DNA from 4 places in the Anaerostipes hadrus ATCC 29173 genome. Region 1 is predicted to be linked to each of the others. Evidence: riboswitches for the same ligand, from Rfam matches in the RefSeq annotation. Region 1 holds a riboswitch; each other region holds the start of a gene.
What was found. A riboswitch is a leader RNA that binds a small molecule or an ion and turns the genes downstream of it on or off. The one in region 1 is predicted to bind FMN.

Region 1 (3,170 bases):
TAATAGTTATGAAGGAGATGTTTCAGCTGATGAGATCAGGGTTCAATATACTTATGAAACAATCAATACTCCTTCTACAACGGTTGTTGTAACATATACGGTAGATATTACAGGAAAAATTCAGGTGAATGTGCATTATAATGGTGTTAAAGGATTACCTGAATTCCCAGTCTTTGGTATGAGGTTTGTTATGCCAACGTTGGCAGATAAATATTTATATAAAGGATTATCAGGAGAAACTTATCCAGATAGAAAAGCAGGAGCAATAGAAGGAGTCTATGAAGTTTCTGATTTGAGCCTAACACCATATCTTGTTCCACAGGAATGTGGTATGAGAATGGATACAGAATGGGTAGATATTGTAAGACATACGAGTCTCGATAATAGCAGGACAGATTATTCATCTCAAACACTTCGTATTGAGAAAAAAGATGAGCCATTTGCTTTTTCATGCTTACCTTATACAGCATCTGAAATTGAAAATGCATTGCATCATGAAGAATTGCCACCAGCAAGAAGAACGATTCTTTGTATTTATGGAGCAGTTCGAGGTGTTGGAGGCATTGACAGTTGGGGCAGCAATGTAGAAGATGAATATTGTATCAGTGCAGAAGAAGATATAGATTATTCATTTACTATCTGTTAAGCAAAGTAGGGACACATATGAATGTTAAGATTACTAGAGATTGGATAAAAAGCTTTTTTGATTAGGACCAACGGTAGATTTAGTCGGTAAACTCATTAAATCACGAAGTGTTACCGAGAGAAGTGCAACATAGATTATAAAGAGCAGTTGCAAAAAAAATCAATATAATAAAGATAAAATTTGTTTAATATGCATATTTTGTCTTTTTATATATAAACAACTCAAATATTTTTATTATGCCTTGAACATTTTGTTCAGGGCATTTTTAATGAAGACGATAGATAATCGAAAAAAGATTAAAAGAAATTTTTAATCTGAATCATTAATATATCATAATTTTTTATTTGCAATAGTAATTTCTGGGGATAGTTTGCAAAACTAACTTCTGGCTTTGACTTAAATGGACTGGAATTTAGTTTTGCAATTCAACAAAGAATTTTAAAGAAAAAGAGTTAGAAGAATCTTTAGAGAAAGTTGGAATATCTGGGACATAAGGTTTGCGAATTAAGTGGTGGAGAACAACAAAGAATAGCAATTGCAAGAACGATGTTAAAACCATGAAAGATTATACTTGCAGATGAACCAACGGGAAATCTTGATACAAGCAATAAGGAAAAAATTACTCATTAAGACAAATATGCATTAATTAGTTAAAAACTTGACATTAAAATATAAACATATTATAATTACTATACAATTAAATAAAAAACTTCAGGGCAGGGTGTAATTCCCTACCGGTGGTAAAGCCCACGAGCCGTAAGGCATGATTCGGTGAAATTCCGAAGCCGACAGTATAGTCTGGATGAAAGAAGAAAAAAACATGAAAAAGTTTCTTTAACTATGATTAATTGCTCTGGGATATTTTTATTCCAGAGCAATTGATTTATATATAAACAATTCAAATATTTTTATTATGCCTTGAACGTTTTGTCCAGGGCATTTTTTAATGGAGGCGGTATAGGATAATCAATAAAAGAAATCATCAACAAAAACTTTAGAACAATGTTAGGAGGAAACAAGATGGTAACGTTTCATACAATTAAAGAAGCATTAGAAGATTTAAGAAGAGGGAAGATTATTTTGGTAACAGATGATGAGGATCGAGAAAACGAGGGAGATTTTATTTGTGCAGCACAATTTGCAACCACAGAAAATATTAATTTCATGGCAACACATGGAAAAGGACTGATCTGTATGCCAATGTCAGAGGAATATGTAGAAAAACTAAAACTGCCACAGATGGTAGAAAATAATACAGACAATCACGAAACAGCATTTACAGTATCCATTGATCATATTACAACAACGACAGGAATTTCAGCGGTAGAACGTTCGATTACAGCTCTTGCATGTGTTAAGGAAGATGCAAAACCAGAAGATTTCCGAAGACCAGGACATATGTTTCCATTAAAAGCAAAGAAAAATGGAGTATTAGAAAGAAACGGACATACCGAGGCAACGGTAGATTTATGTAGATTGGCAGGTTTAAAAGAATGTGGATTGTGTTGTGAGATTATGAGAGAAGATGGAACAATGATGAGAACGGAGGAATTATCAAAATTGGCACAACAGTATCAAATGAAATTTATAACAATAAAAAATTTGCAAGATTACCGAAAATGCAAGCAAATATAAAAGAAATGTTAAGATATAGGTTAAATAATTGTCATTGATATGTTGGAATGATACTACATGTATATAATTACAGCTACAGTCCATGGACACATCAGCTGAATATATTGTTCAACCTGAGAAACCACTTAGAAATAAGTGGTTTCAGACTGTAGACAAAGTCCCGGTATTTGCCGGGACTTTTACTATGAGCACTGTTTTTCTGGTATAATAAAATTATCAGAAAGGCGGTGTTTTTTATGATGACGAAAAATGCAGACAAGAAACGAGAACAGATGATGATGTTCTCAATGGATTCCATGGTTCCGCAGGATCATATGCTAAGATTGATTGATAAAGCAATCAACTGGAACTTTATTTACGATCTTGTAGAAGATAAATATTGTCAAAACAATGGTCGTCCAAGTATGGATCCTGTTATGCTCGTTAAAATTCCATTTATTCAATATCTTTATGGAATCAAAAGTATGCGTCAGACGATCCGAGAGATTGAAGTAAATGTTGCCTACCGTTGGTTTCTTGGTCTGGATATGCTGGATCCTGTACCGCATTTTTCAACGTTTGGAAAGAACTATTCCCGCCGATTTAAAGACACGGATCTTTTTGAACAGATATTTTCAAAGATTCTGGAAGAATGTATGAAGTATAAGTTGATCAATACGGACGAGATCTTTGTTGATGCAACTCATGTAAAAGCATGTGCCAACAGTAAAAAAATGCGAAAAAGAGTTGCTCATGAACAGGCACTCTGGTATGAAGATGAATTACAAAAAGAGATCAATGAAGACCGACAGGCACATGGGAAAAAACCTCTAAAAGATAAAAATAAGAAGAATCCGCCAACACCTCCCACATCTGGGAATGATCAACATAATGAGCTTGAACAGATACC
Region 2 (3,170 bases), 530 kb from region 1:
TATGGATATGGACTAGAGCCAAATGCAAAATCTTTAACTTGCATGAATTATTACACAAACGAAGAGATTACGATCCCTCTTGATCCAACAAAGACTCCTTTGGAGAATTCCAAAAAGTTTTTTGCAAAATATAATAAGCTAAAACGTACTTATGAAGCTCTTTCTGAGCTTGTCGTGGAGACAAAAGCTGATCTTGATCATCTCGATTCGATCTCTACTGCTCTTTCTTTATCCGAAGATGAGAAAGACCTGCAGCTGATCAAAGATGAACTTTCTGATTATGGTTATATTAAGAGCCACGGAAAGAAAAAGGGAAAGAAACAGGCAAAATCCAAACCATTACATTTTGTCTCTTCTGATGGTTTCCATATGTATGTTGGAAAAAATAACTATCAGAATGATGAATTAAGTTTTAAGTTTGCAAATGGCGGGGACTGGTGGTTCCATGCAAAGAATATGGCTGGGTCCCATGTTATTGTACGAAAGGAACAAGCGGAGACTCTTCCAGATGCTACCTTTGAAGAAGCTGGCCGCCTTGCAGCTTATTATTCCAAGGGGCGTCAGGCACCGAAGGTTGAGATTGATTATGTTCAGAGAAAAGAACTAAGAAAGCCACCAAAGGCAAAACCTGGATTTGTCATTTATCATACAAACTATTCTATGATGTGTGTTCCGAATATTGATGGAATTGAAATTGTTGAATAAATTAAAAACACTTTGCAGGCCTTATAAATCCTACATTTTTTATATCAATTTTTTTAAATTTATACATAATAGAAACCAAACAATCGTCGATTAATATCCTCTTCTGGATTCATAACGTATTCGATTGCTCTTTTTAAGTGTCTCGCTGGATTTCCTGCTGTTTCTTTCATATACATTAATTTTGATATTGCCATCTCGTTATCTCCAAATAAAAAGAAGGATCCTTATACATTTTCTAATGTGGAATCCTTCTTTCTTGATTTTATACATTTCTAGCTTATGACAAAATTTGTCCCATTTTATCCTAATTCATCTGACTTTCCACAATATCTATCACATTCGCAATCTCACTACAGCTTTCCACCAACATAAAATCCTCTGAGAGATCAATCGTCAACTGACTATTTCTTTTATATCTCTTTGCGTTTTCTGTAATCTTGCAAATCCTTGATTGTTATAAATTTCATTTGAAAATGCTCTGCTAATTTTGCTAATTCTTCTGTTCTCATCATTGTGCCATCTTCTCTCATAATCTCACAGCACAATCCACACGCTTTTAAACCTGCTAATCTACATAAATCTACCGTTGCCTCCGTATGTCCATTTCTTTCTAAAACTCCATTTTTCTTTGCTTTTAATGGAAACATATGTCCCGGTCTTCGAAAATCTTCTGGTTTTGCATTTTCATCCACACATGCAATAGCTGTAATTGAACGCTCTACTGCTGAAATTCCTGTCGTTGTTGTAATATGATCGATTGATACAGTAAATGCTGTTTCGTGATTATCTGTATTATTTTCCACCATTTGCGGAAGTTTTAATTTTTCTACATACTCCTCCGACATTGGCATACAGATTAATCCTTTTCCATGCGTTGCCATGAAATTTATATTTTCTGTTGTAGCAAATTGTGCTGCACAAATAAAGTCTCCTTCATTTTCTCGATTTTCATCATCCGTTACCAAAATAATCTTTCCTCTTTTTAAATCTTCTAATGCACCTTCAATTGTATGAAATGTCACCATTTTATATCCTCCTGCCATAATTCTAAAATTTTTCTTGATCATATTTGTTTATTAGTTTTATCTTATCACCCCATTAAAAATGCCTTGATCTAAATGATTGATCAAGGCAGAGTAAAAAATATCTGAATTTATTTATATAAATCAATTGCTCTGGAACAAAAATATTCTAGAGCAATTGACCATAGTCGTAAAAACATTTCCATTTTTCCATATTTTGTTCTCTTCTTTCATCCAGACTATACTGTCGGCTTCGGAATTTCACCGAATCATACCTTACGGCTCGTGGGCTTTACCACCGGTAGGGATTTTCACCCTGCCCTGAAGATTTATTCTATTTATATATTAATTATAATAATTTTGATTTTTGTTGTCAAGATTTAAGCTATGCAGCTACTGTCCATATCAAAAAGAATTCTACGAAACTTTGGATCATATCAATGGACTGAGACAGTTAGAATGATAAAATATTGCTTGCACCTTGATAGTTTTAAATCGTCTTTTTTAATTCACAGGATAATTATGTTTTCCATATAATTACATCTCCTTTTTGAGAATCATAATCCACTGATGATCGCTTTCCAATCCTTTTCTGAGACTGATTTTCGATTTGCTATATTCTATGTTTCTCTGTCTTATCAATCTGAATGATCTTTCCATCCTGAACAATGATCGTTATATTGCCATATTTCATATTTTTTAATAACTCTTCAATTTTTTCTTTCCATTGGTGTTGTTCTTGTGATCTTTTTATTTTATGTTCCATATGCCCACCTTATTTCCTATTAATCCTGTATGTTTTATCTGTTTTTACTCGATTATACCTATTTTTCATATTTCTGTCAATATTTCAGTCACATAAACCATCATAAAGTCTTCTCAAATCTTCATCTGTAACTTCCACTGGATTATTTTTTAAATTGGCATGATGACTTAATCGTATCAATTCTTCTTTCTTTTCTTCATTGATATGAAGATCGGTTAAATTTGTTCTTAAATGAAGATCTCTTTTTAATCTCTGTACGGCATCTGCAAATTGTTCATAATCATAAAATCCTAATTGACTGGTCAATTCTCTTGTCCTAAAATCTTTGGTTCCATTTAATCGGATAAAGAAATCTAATGTCAAACCACAAGCCTCTCCGTGTGGAATATGGTATAAATTTGTCAATGGAAAAGAACATGCGTGGGAAGCAGTTGTTTTTGGCTGACCAAATGCAAGTCCTGCGATCAGAGATGCTGCTGCCATTTTCTCTCTTGCTGCCTGATTGTTTGGATCTTTGTATACCGTTCTTATATTTGTAAGAACTAGTTTTGCTGCATAGACAGCCAATACGTCACAAATTGGTTGGTGCAAGCGGCTCCAGTATCCTTCTACTGCATGAGATAACACATCAATTCCTGCACTTGCCGTAAGATCTGCTGGCATGCTCCATGTAAGTG
Region 3 (3,170 bases), 1.4 Mb from region 1:
GCTTTCAAAAATGCGGAGTGTCACCTTGGATCCTTATAAATAGTTCTTCTTATCTTTTTTCTGACTCATACATGACCAACACTACCACTTCAAATCAGGATTGTATAAAAACGAATAATCTATAGAACTCTTACTAAATTATGCTATAATATACAAGATTAATCAAACAGTTTCAAAATGAAAGAGGGAGTATCAAATGAAAAGGTTATTATTAGTTTTAATGCTGATTCTGGGAGCAGTAATGATCACAAGCCGTCCGGTGGCGACTTATGCATATACAGATGAAGAAAAGCAGCAGGCGAAATCATGGCTGTCTTCGCATGGTTATCCACCAACAAGAGCAGGGGCAGAACAGGCATATCAGGATTATATGGATGGAAAGATTGATGTTCCAGAAGCAGATGCATATATGGGAAAGAACCAGAAAAATGACATAGAAGAAAAGAAAAATCCAACTGTGAAGACAGAAACAAAAAAAGATAAACAATCTAAAAATAGTACAACAAAACAAGAAAATTCATCTACAGAACAGACAAACAACAGTACAACATCTGCAAAAGAATCAACAACACAAGGAACAACAGAAACAACAACGACCAAAGTGACAACAGAAACAAAAGAACAGAAACAACAAAAAGAAGAAAAAAAGAAAAAAGAGCAGAAAGAAACAAAGAAAAAACACACAACAGGGATTGCGATCGGAGCAGCTGCAGTCGTGATTTTTGCTTTACTTGTAGTATTTATGCGAAAGAGAATGTAAAAAACGCTATGCTGAAGTGATAGAAAATTCACTTGACACAACAGTTAGCGAGTGCTATTCTATAAATAAATTACATAACGTCTTCAGGGCAGGGTGCAAGTCCCTACCGGCGGTTATAGCCCGCGAGCCTTATATGGCATGACTTGGTGAGATTCCAAGGCCGACAGTACAGTCTGGATGGAAGAAGATTTAAGAAGTGATATTGATCATCATGTCCTGGGATTTTTATAATTCCAGGATTTTTTATTTCAAAAAGAAATATCAAGATATCAAAAAGGAGTTCCTGAAGAATTAGAACAAAGATCAGGAGCTCCTTTTTATATTTCCGATTTCAATACCAATCAAAATCCAACCTCCCAAAATCAAAGAACCTGAAGGGAAGGGAGAAAAATATTTGAAAGAAGAATATATGCGGCGTGCGATCGAACTTGCCAAGAAAGGCTGTGGATATACCAATCCAAATCCTTTAGTCGGAGCAGTGATCGTAAAAGATCAAAGGGTTATTGGGGAAGGATATCATGAGAAGATCGGCGGATTACATGCAGAGAGAAATGCCTTAAAAAACTGTATAGAAGATCCTGAGGGAGCTGAGATTTATGTAACATTGGAGCCATGTTGCCATTATGGAAAAACACCACCATGTACGGAAGCATTGATCGAAGCGGGGATTAAGAAAGTATATGTCGGGAACTTAGACCCTAATCCGAAAGTGGCAGGAGGCGGGATCAAAATCCTGAATGATCATGGCATAGAAACAGAAACAGGAATCCTTGAAGAAGAGTGCAGACAGTTAAACGATATATTTTTTCACTATATTCAAAATGATATTCCATATACAGCGTTAAAATACGCAATGACATTGGATGGAAAGATCGCAACAGCAACCGGTGAATCCAAATGGATCACAGGAGAAGAAGCCAGAAGACATGCACATACATTACGACACCAGTATGCAGCAATCATGGCAGGGATCGGTACGGTTTTAGCAGATGATCCCATGTTAAATGCAAGAATTGAACATGGAAATGATCCAATCCGTGTGATATGTGATTCAAACTTAAGGATTTCGGAAGGATCAAATATCGTAAAAACAGCCAGAGAAATTCCAACGATCATTGCTACCATAAGTGAAGATCAAGAAAAAATTGCAAAATTAGAACAAAAAGGATGCAAGATCTTAAAAACGTCAGAACAAGACGGAAAGGTCAATGTCAAAGAAGTTTTAAAACAGTTAAGAAATATGGAAATTGACAGTGTTTTAGTTGAGGGTGGTGGAATCTTGAATGAATCCTTGATCAAAAACGACTGTGTTCACAAAGTTTATGCCTATATTGCTCCAAAATTATTTGGAGGAGAAAAGGCCAAAACACCTGTAGAAGGCAAAGGAATCGAAAGGATCCAAGAAGCTTTGGTATTTGATGAATTAAAGGCAACACCACTTGGAAATGACATATTACTGGAAGGGAAGGTGAGATCATGTTTACCGGAATCGTAGAAGAATTAGGAACAGTCATATCCCTGAAGCGAGGAAGCAAAGCAGCAGTCCTTACGATCAAAGCAAATGTTATTTTTGAAGATCTTAAATTGGGAGACAGCGTAGCAGTTAATGGTGTCTGCCTGACAGCGACTCACATTAGAGGCAATACATTTCAGGCAGACGTGATGAATGAGACATTCAACCGAAGCAGTCTTGGAAGTTTAAAAAAGGGATCTGTTGTCAACTTAGAGCGAGCGATGGCAGCCAATGGAAGGTTCGGAGGTCATATGGTAGCAGGCCATGTGGACGATACAGGGGAACTTGTTAGTATAAAACAAGATGATAATGCTGTATGGTTTACGATCAAAGCCCCAGAAAATATCATGAAATACTGTATTGAAAAAGGATCGATCGCACTCGATGGAATCAGCTTGACGATCGCTAAGTTAAGCGATGATACCATTTCCGTATCCATGATCCCACATACCATAAAAAATACCAATTTTGGATATAAAAAACCAGGAGATAAGATCAATCTGGAGAATGACATGGTTGGGAAATATATAGATAAACTGCTGCATTTTGATCAGCAGGAAACAAACGACAAACATACAAACAGCACCTTAACAATGGAAATGTTAAGAAATGCTGGATTTTAATAAAAAACGAGGAGGAAAAAGACAAGATGAGCGATGTAGTATGCGAAGTAATCGCACAGCTTCCAACAAAATATGGAACATTTGAGGCACATGGGTATGTAGACCAGAGAAGTGGGGAACATCATGTAGCACTGGTCAAAGGAGATATCGCAGACGGAGAACCAGTTTTATGCCGTGTGCATTCTGAGTGCCTGACTGGGGATACTTTTGGATCTCTACGCTGTGATTGTGGAGAACAGCGAAGTCGTGCAATGCGTCAGATCGAGAAAGAAGG
Region 4 (3,170 bases), 200 kb from region 1:
ATTTACGAATTTTGTATACCAGGATTATCTCGCATATGGAGGTACCGTAAGATCACTGGTTTTAAATAATACGGATCTATATAAAGCAAGTATCAGTCTGTTTTTTTATATTTTGTTTAAAAGGGGAAAACAATATGCATTTATTTATCTGGGGGCATATCTTTTGCAACCTTGGATTTTTTTATACAGTTTTGCATTTTGTATGGCATTTTTCTTTGGATCAATGTTATCTTTGCAGATCGTGCAAATGGGCATCAAAGGACTGGTTCTTGTATTTATGAGTTTATTTCCACATTTTATCTGTTATGTGATCACCTTGCTGCTGCTGATCAAGCGAAACTTTTATGCCCAAAAAAAAGAAGAAATGCTCTATGAACAGAGACATTCCTTCTTATTTCGTTTCAGTATTTGGTTTGAAATAACATTTATAATACTGGGATGCATCCTGGAAAGTTTCATCAATCCGTCGATCATGTCAGGAATCCTGAACCTTTGGAAGTGATATATCTAGGATCTTATACGTTTCTATATATAATCTGCCATGCGGTAAAGCAGAGCAGCAGATTTGTCCCATCCAAGACAAGGATCAGTGATAGACTGTCCATATACACCGTTACCGATGGACTGGTTGCCATCTTCGATATAACTTTCGATCATGATACCCTTAACAAGAGATTTGATCTCAGGTAAGAAACTTCTGCTGTGAAGAACTTCCTGTACGATACGAGGCTGCTGATCCCATTGTTTCCCAGAGTTAGAGTGGTTTGCATCAACGATAACAGCAGGGTTCTTTAACTGGAATTTCTCGTACATATAAGCAACACGAGTCAGATCTTCATAATGGTAGTTTGGAATATTGTTTCCATGACGGTTGACAGATCCACGTAAGATGGCATGTGTCAGAGGGTTACCATCTGTCTTGACTTCATATCCATTTGCAATGAAATCATGCTGGTGCTGTCCAGCTGTGATAGAGTTCATCATAACAGTTAAGTCACCACCAGTTGGGTTCTTCATTCCGGCAGGAATATCAAATCCACTAACTGTTAAACGATGCTGCTGGTTCTCTACAGAACGAGCTCCAACGGCCACATAAGATAAAAGATCTTCCATATATGGCCAGTTTCCTGGATAAAGCATTTCGTCTGCAGCAGGCATATGGAATTCTTCTAATGCTTCCATATGAAGTTTGCGGACAGAACGAAGTCCACTAGCCATATCTGGTGCTTTCTCAGGGTCTGGCTGATGAACCATACCTTTGTATCCGTCACCTGTTGTACGAGGTTTGTTTGTATAAATACGAGGGATGATCAGTAACTTATCAGCAAGATCTTTCTGAACTCTTGCCAAACGTCCGAGATAATCCATAACAGCAGTTTCATTATCTGCAGAACATGGCCCGATGATAACTAAGAATTTATCAGATGCGCCTGTGAATACATCACGGATTTCTTTGTCTCTTGCAGCTTTGATTTGTTTTGCTTCTTCACTCAGAGGCATCTCTTCTTTTAGTTCCTCTGGAGAAGGCATTTTAGCGATTTTGTGCATTCCCATAGTTGTTTTCTCCTTAACAATTCATACAATAAAGCAAATTTGCTTGTGTATATTTTAACAAATAATAATCTTTGTGTAAAGATAAGGAAATGTGAAATGGGACTTTACAAAATAGACAGGAGTTATTATAATAAAATTTATAAACAGGAAACACTTTCATTTTCTGGTAATTGAATATTGAAGTAGAGAAGATTGATTCTCCAACTTCAGGGCAGAGTGAGATACGAAAGTATCAATTCTCGACTGGCGGTGATACTCCAAGAGAGGCAAGTCCGCGAGCGTTTGGCCGATCAGGTTAGAATCCTGAACCAACAGTATAGTCTGGATGAAAGAAGTAGTTGGATGACATATCTTAAGATGTTATGCAGATAGAAGATATGTGATCAAGTCAGAAGCCCTGTCGTTTATGTAGATAAATGGACAGGATTTTTTAATTTATAGGGAGACCCTATAAAGCTAAGATTTTAAATCAGAAAGGGAGAATTATCATGGCAGGAGACACAATGACAATGAAGAGAACGAAGTTCAATATCAGAACGATCGCAGTGACAGGTATGTTAGGAGCATTAGCAACTGTGCTGATGTTTTTGGAATTTCCAATTCCAATGTTGATACCACCATTTATCAAGTTTGACTTTTCAGAACTTCCAGCATTACTGGCAGCATATGCGATGGGACCGGTATCTGGAATTGCAGTATGTTTTATCAAGAATGCGATCAACCTTCTTCATACACAGACAGGTGGAGTCGGAGAACTATCTAACTTTATCTTAGGTGTATGCTTTGTATTACCAGCAGGACTTATTTATAAGAGAAAGAAAACACAGAAGAGTGCAATGATCGGAGCATTAGCAGGAGCAGTCCTGATGTCAGTAGTCAGTGTATTTTCAAACTACTTTGTTGTATATCCAGTATACACAAACTTCATGCCAATGCAGGCAATTCTTGGAGCATATCAGGCGATCAACAAGAATGTAAAGACATTATGGGATGCATTGATCTGGTTTAATATGCCATTTACATTTATCAAAGGAATGTGCAGTGTTGTGATCACATTCTTTATCTACAAGAAGATTTCTCCAATCTTAAAGGGAACAAACAGATAAGAAGATAAGAAAAAGGTGTCGGAATAAGAATTCCGGCACCTTTTGCGTACACAGAGTTAAAAATTAATCTTCTAATTTTTTAGCTGCTTTTTCCATAAAAGGTTCACTGGCAACGATGAATCTTTCGTGAGTACCGATTCCAACACGTCCTTTGTTATCAGTTACTTCTATATGGAATACCAGACGTTTGCGGTCGATCTCTGTTAAGGAACAATGACATTTGATCGTTCCACCAACTGGTGTTGCGGAAACATGCGCAATGTTTAAATTTGTTCCAACAGTAGTCTGTCCTTCTTCAAGTTTTCCAGCTAGTAGATTAACTGCAGACTGCTCGATCAAAGAGATCATGGCAGGTGTGGCATAAACAGGAAGGCTTCCGCTTCCCCATTTCTCAGCAGTGTTTTCTGGAACTACTTCTTCTGTTAATTCGATTTCGTCTCCAACATGAATGTTCATAATTTTCTCTCCTAAAATTTTAGTTTATATGTATATCTTTAGTATAGCAAAGTT

Region 2: linked by a shared signal. The riboswitch ahead of ribB (3,4-dihydroxy-2-butanone-4-phosphate synthase) and the one ahead of ribB (3,4-dihydroxy-2-butanone-4-phosphate synthase) in region 1 are both predicted to bind FMN.
Region 3: linked by a shared signal. The riboswitch ahead of ribD (bifunctional diaminohydroxyphosphoribosylaminopyrimidine deaminase/5-amino-6-(5-phosphoribosylamino)uracil reductase RibD) and the one ahead of ribB (3,4-dihydroxy-2-butanone-4-phosphate synthase) in region 1 are both predicted to bind FMN.
Region 4: linked by a shared signal. The riboswitch ahead of QUE18_RS11090 (ECF transporter S component) and the one ahead of ribB (3,4-dihydroxy-2-butanone-4-phosphate synthase) in region 1 are both predicted to bind FMN.

Annotation. Positions count from the first base shown of each region.
Region 1 is NZ_AP028031.1:2,123,481-2,126,650, reverse strand. It holds gene QUE18_RS10205 (beta-galactosidase small subunit) at 1-646, shown strand, start outside; FMN riboswitch at 1,350-1,464, shown strand; partial or broken gene ribB (3,4-dihydroxy-2-butanone-4-phosphate synthase) at 1,667-2,266, shown strand; gene QUE18_RS10190 (IS1182-like element ISClsp3 family transposase) at 2,518-3,170, shown strand, end outside.
Region 2 is NZ_AP028031.1:1,589,942-1,593,111, forward strand. It holds gene QUE18_RS07770 (Rqc2 family fibronectin-binding protein) at 1-705, shown strand, start outside; gene QUE18_RS07775 (hypothetical protein) at 765-899, opposite strand; partial or broken gene ribB (3,4-dihydroxy-2-butanone-4-phosphate synthase) at 1,122-1,730, opposite strand; FMN riboswitch at 1,946-2,060, opposite strand; gene QUE18_RS07785 (YezD family protein) at 2,341-2,493, opposite strand; gene QUE18_RS07790 (iron-containing alcohol dehydrogenase family protein) at 2,578-3,170, opposite strand, start outside.
Region 3 is NZ_AP028031.1:690,803-693,972, forward strand. It holds gene QUE18_RS03260 (hypothetical protein) at 197-760, shown strand; FMN riboswitch at 836-953, shown strand; gene ribD (bifunctional diaminohydroxyphosphoribosylaminopyrimidine deaminase/5-amino-6-(5-phosphoribosylamino)uracil reductase RibD) at 1,170-2,255, shown strand; gene ribE (riboflavin synthase) at 2,237-2,896, shown strand; partial or broken gene ribA (GTP cyclohydrolase II) at 2,917-3,170, shown strand, end outside.
Region 4 is NZ_AP028031.1:2,321,697-2,324,866, reverse strand. It holds gene QUE18_RS11100 (hypothetical protein) at 1-502, shown strand, start outside; gene QUE18_RS11095 (3-deoxy-7-phosphoheptulonate synthase) at 526-1,554, opposite strand; FMN riboswitch at 1,753-1,895, shown strand; gene QUE18_RS11090 (ECF transporter S component) at 2,043-2,660, shown strand; gene QUE18_RS11085 (thioesterase family protein) at 2,724-3,116, opposite strand.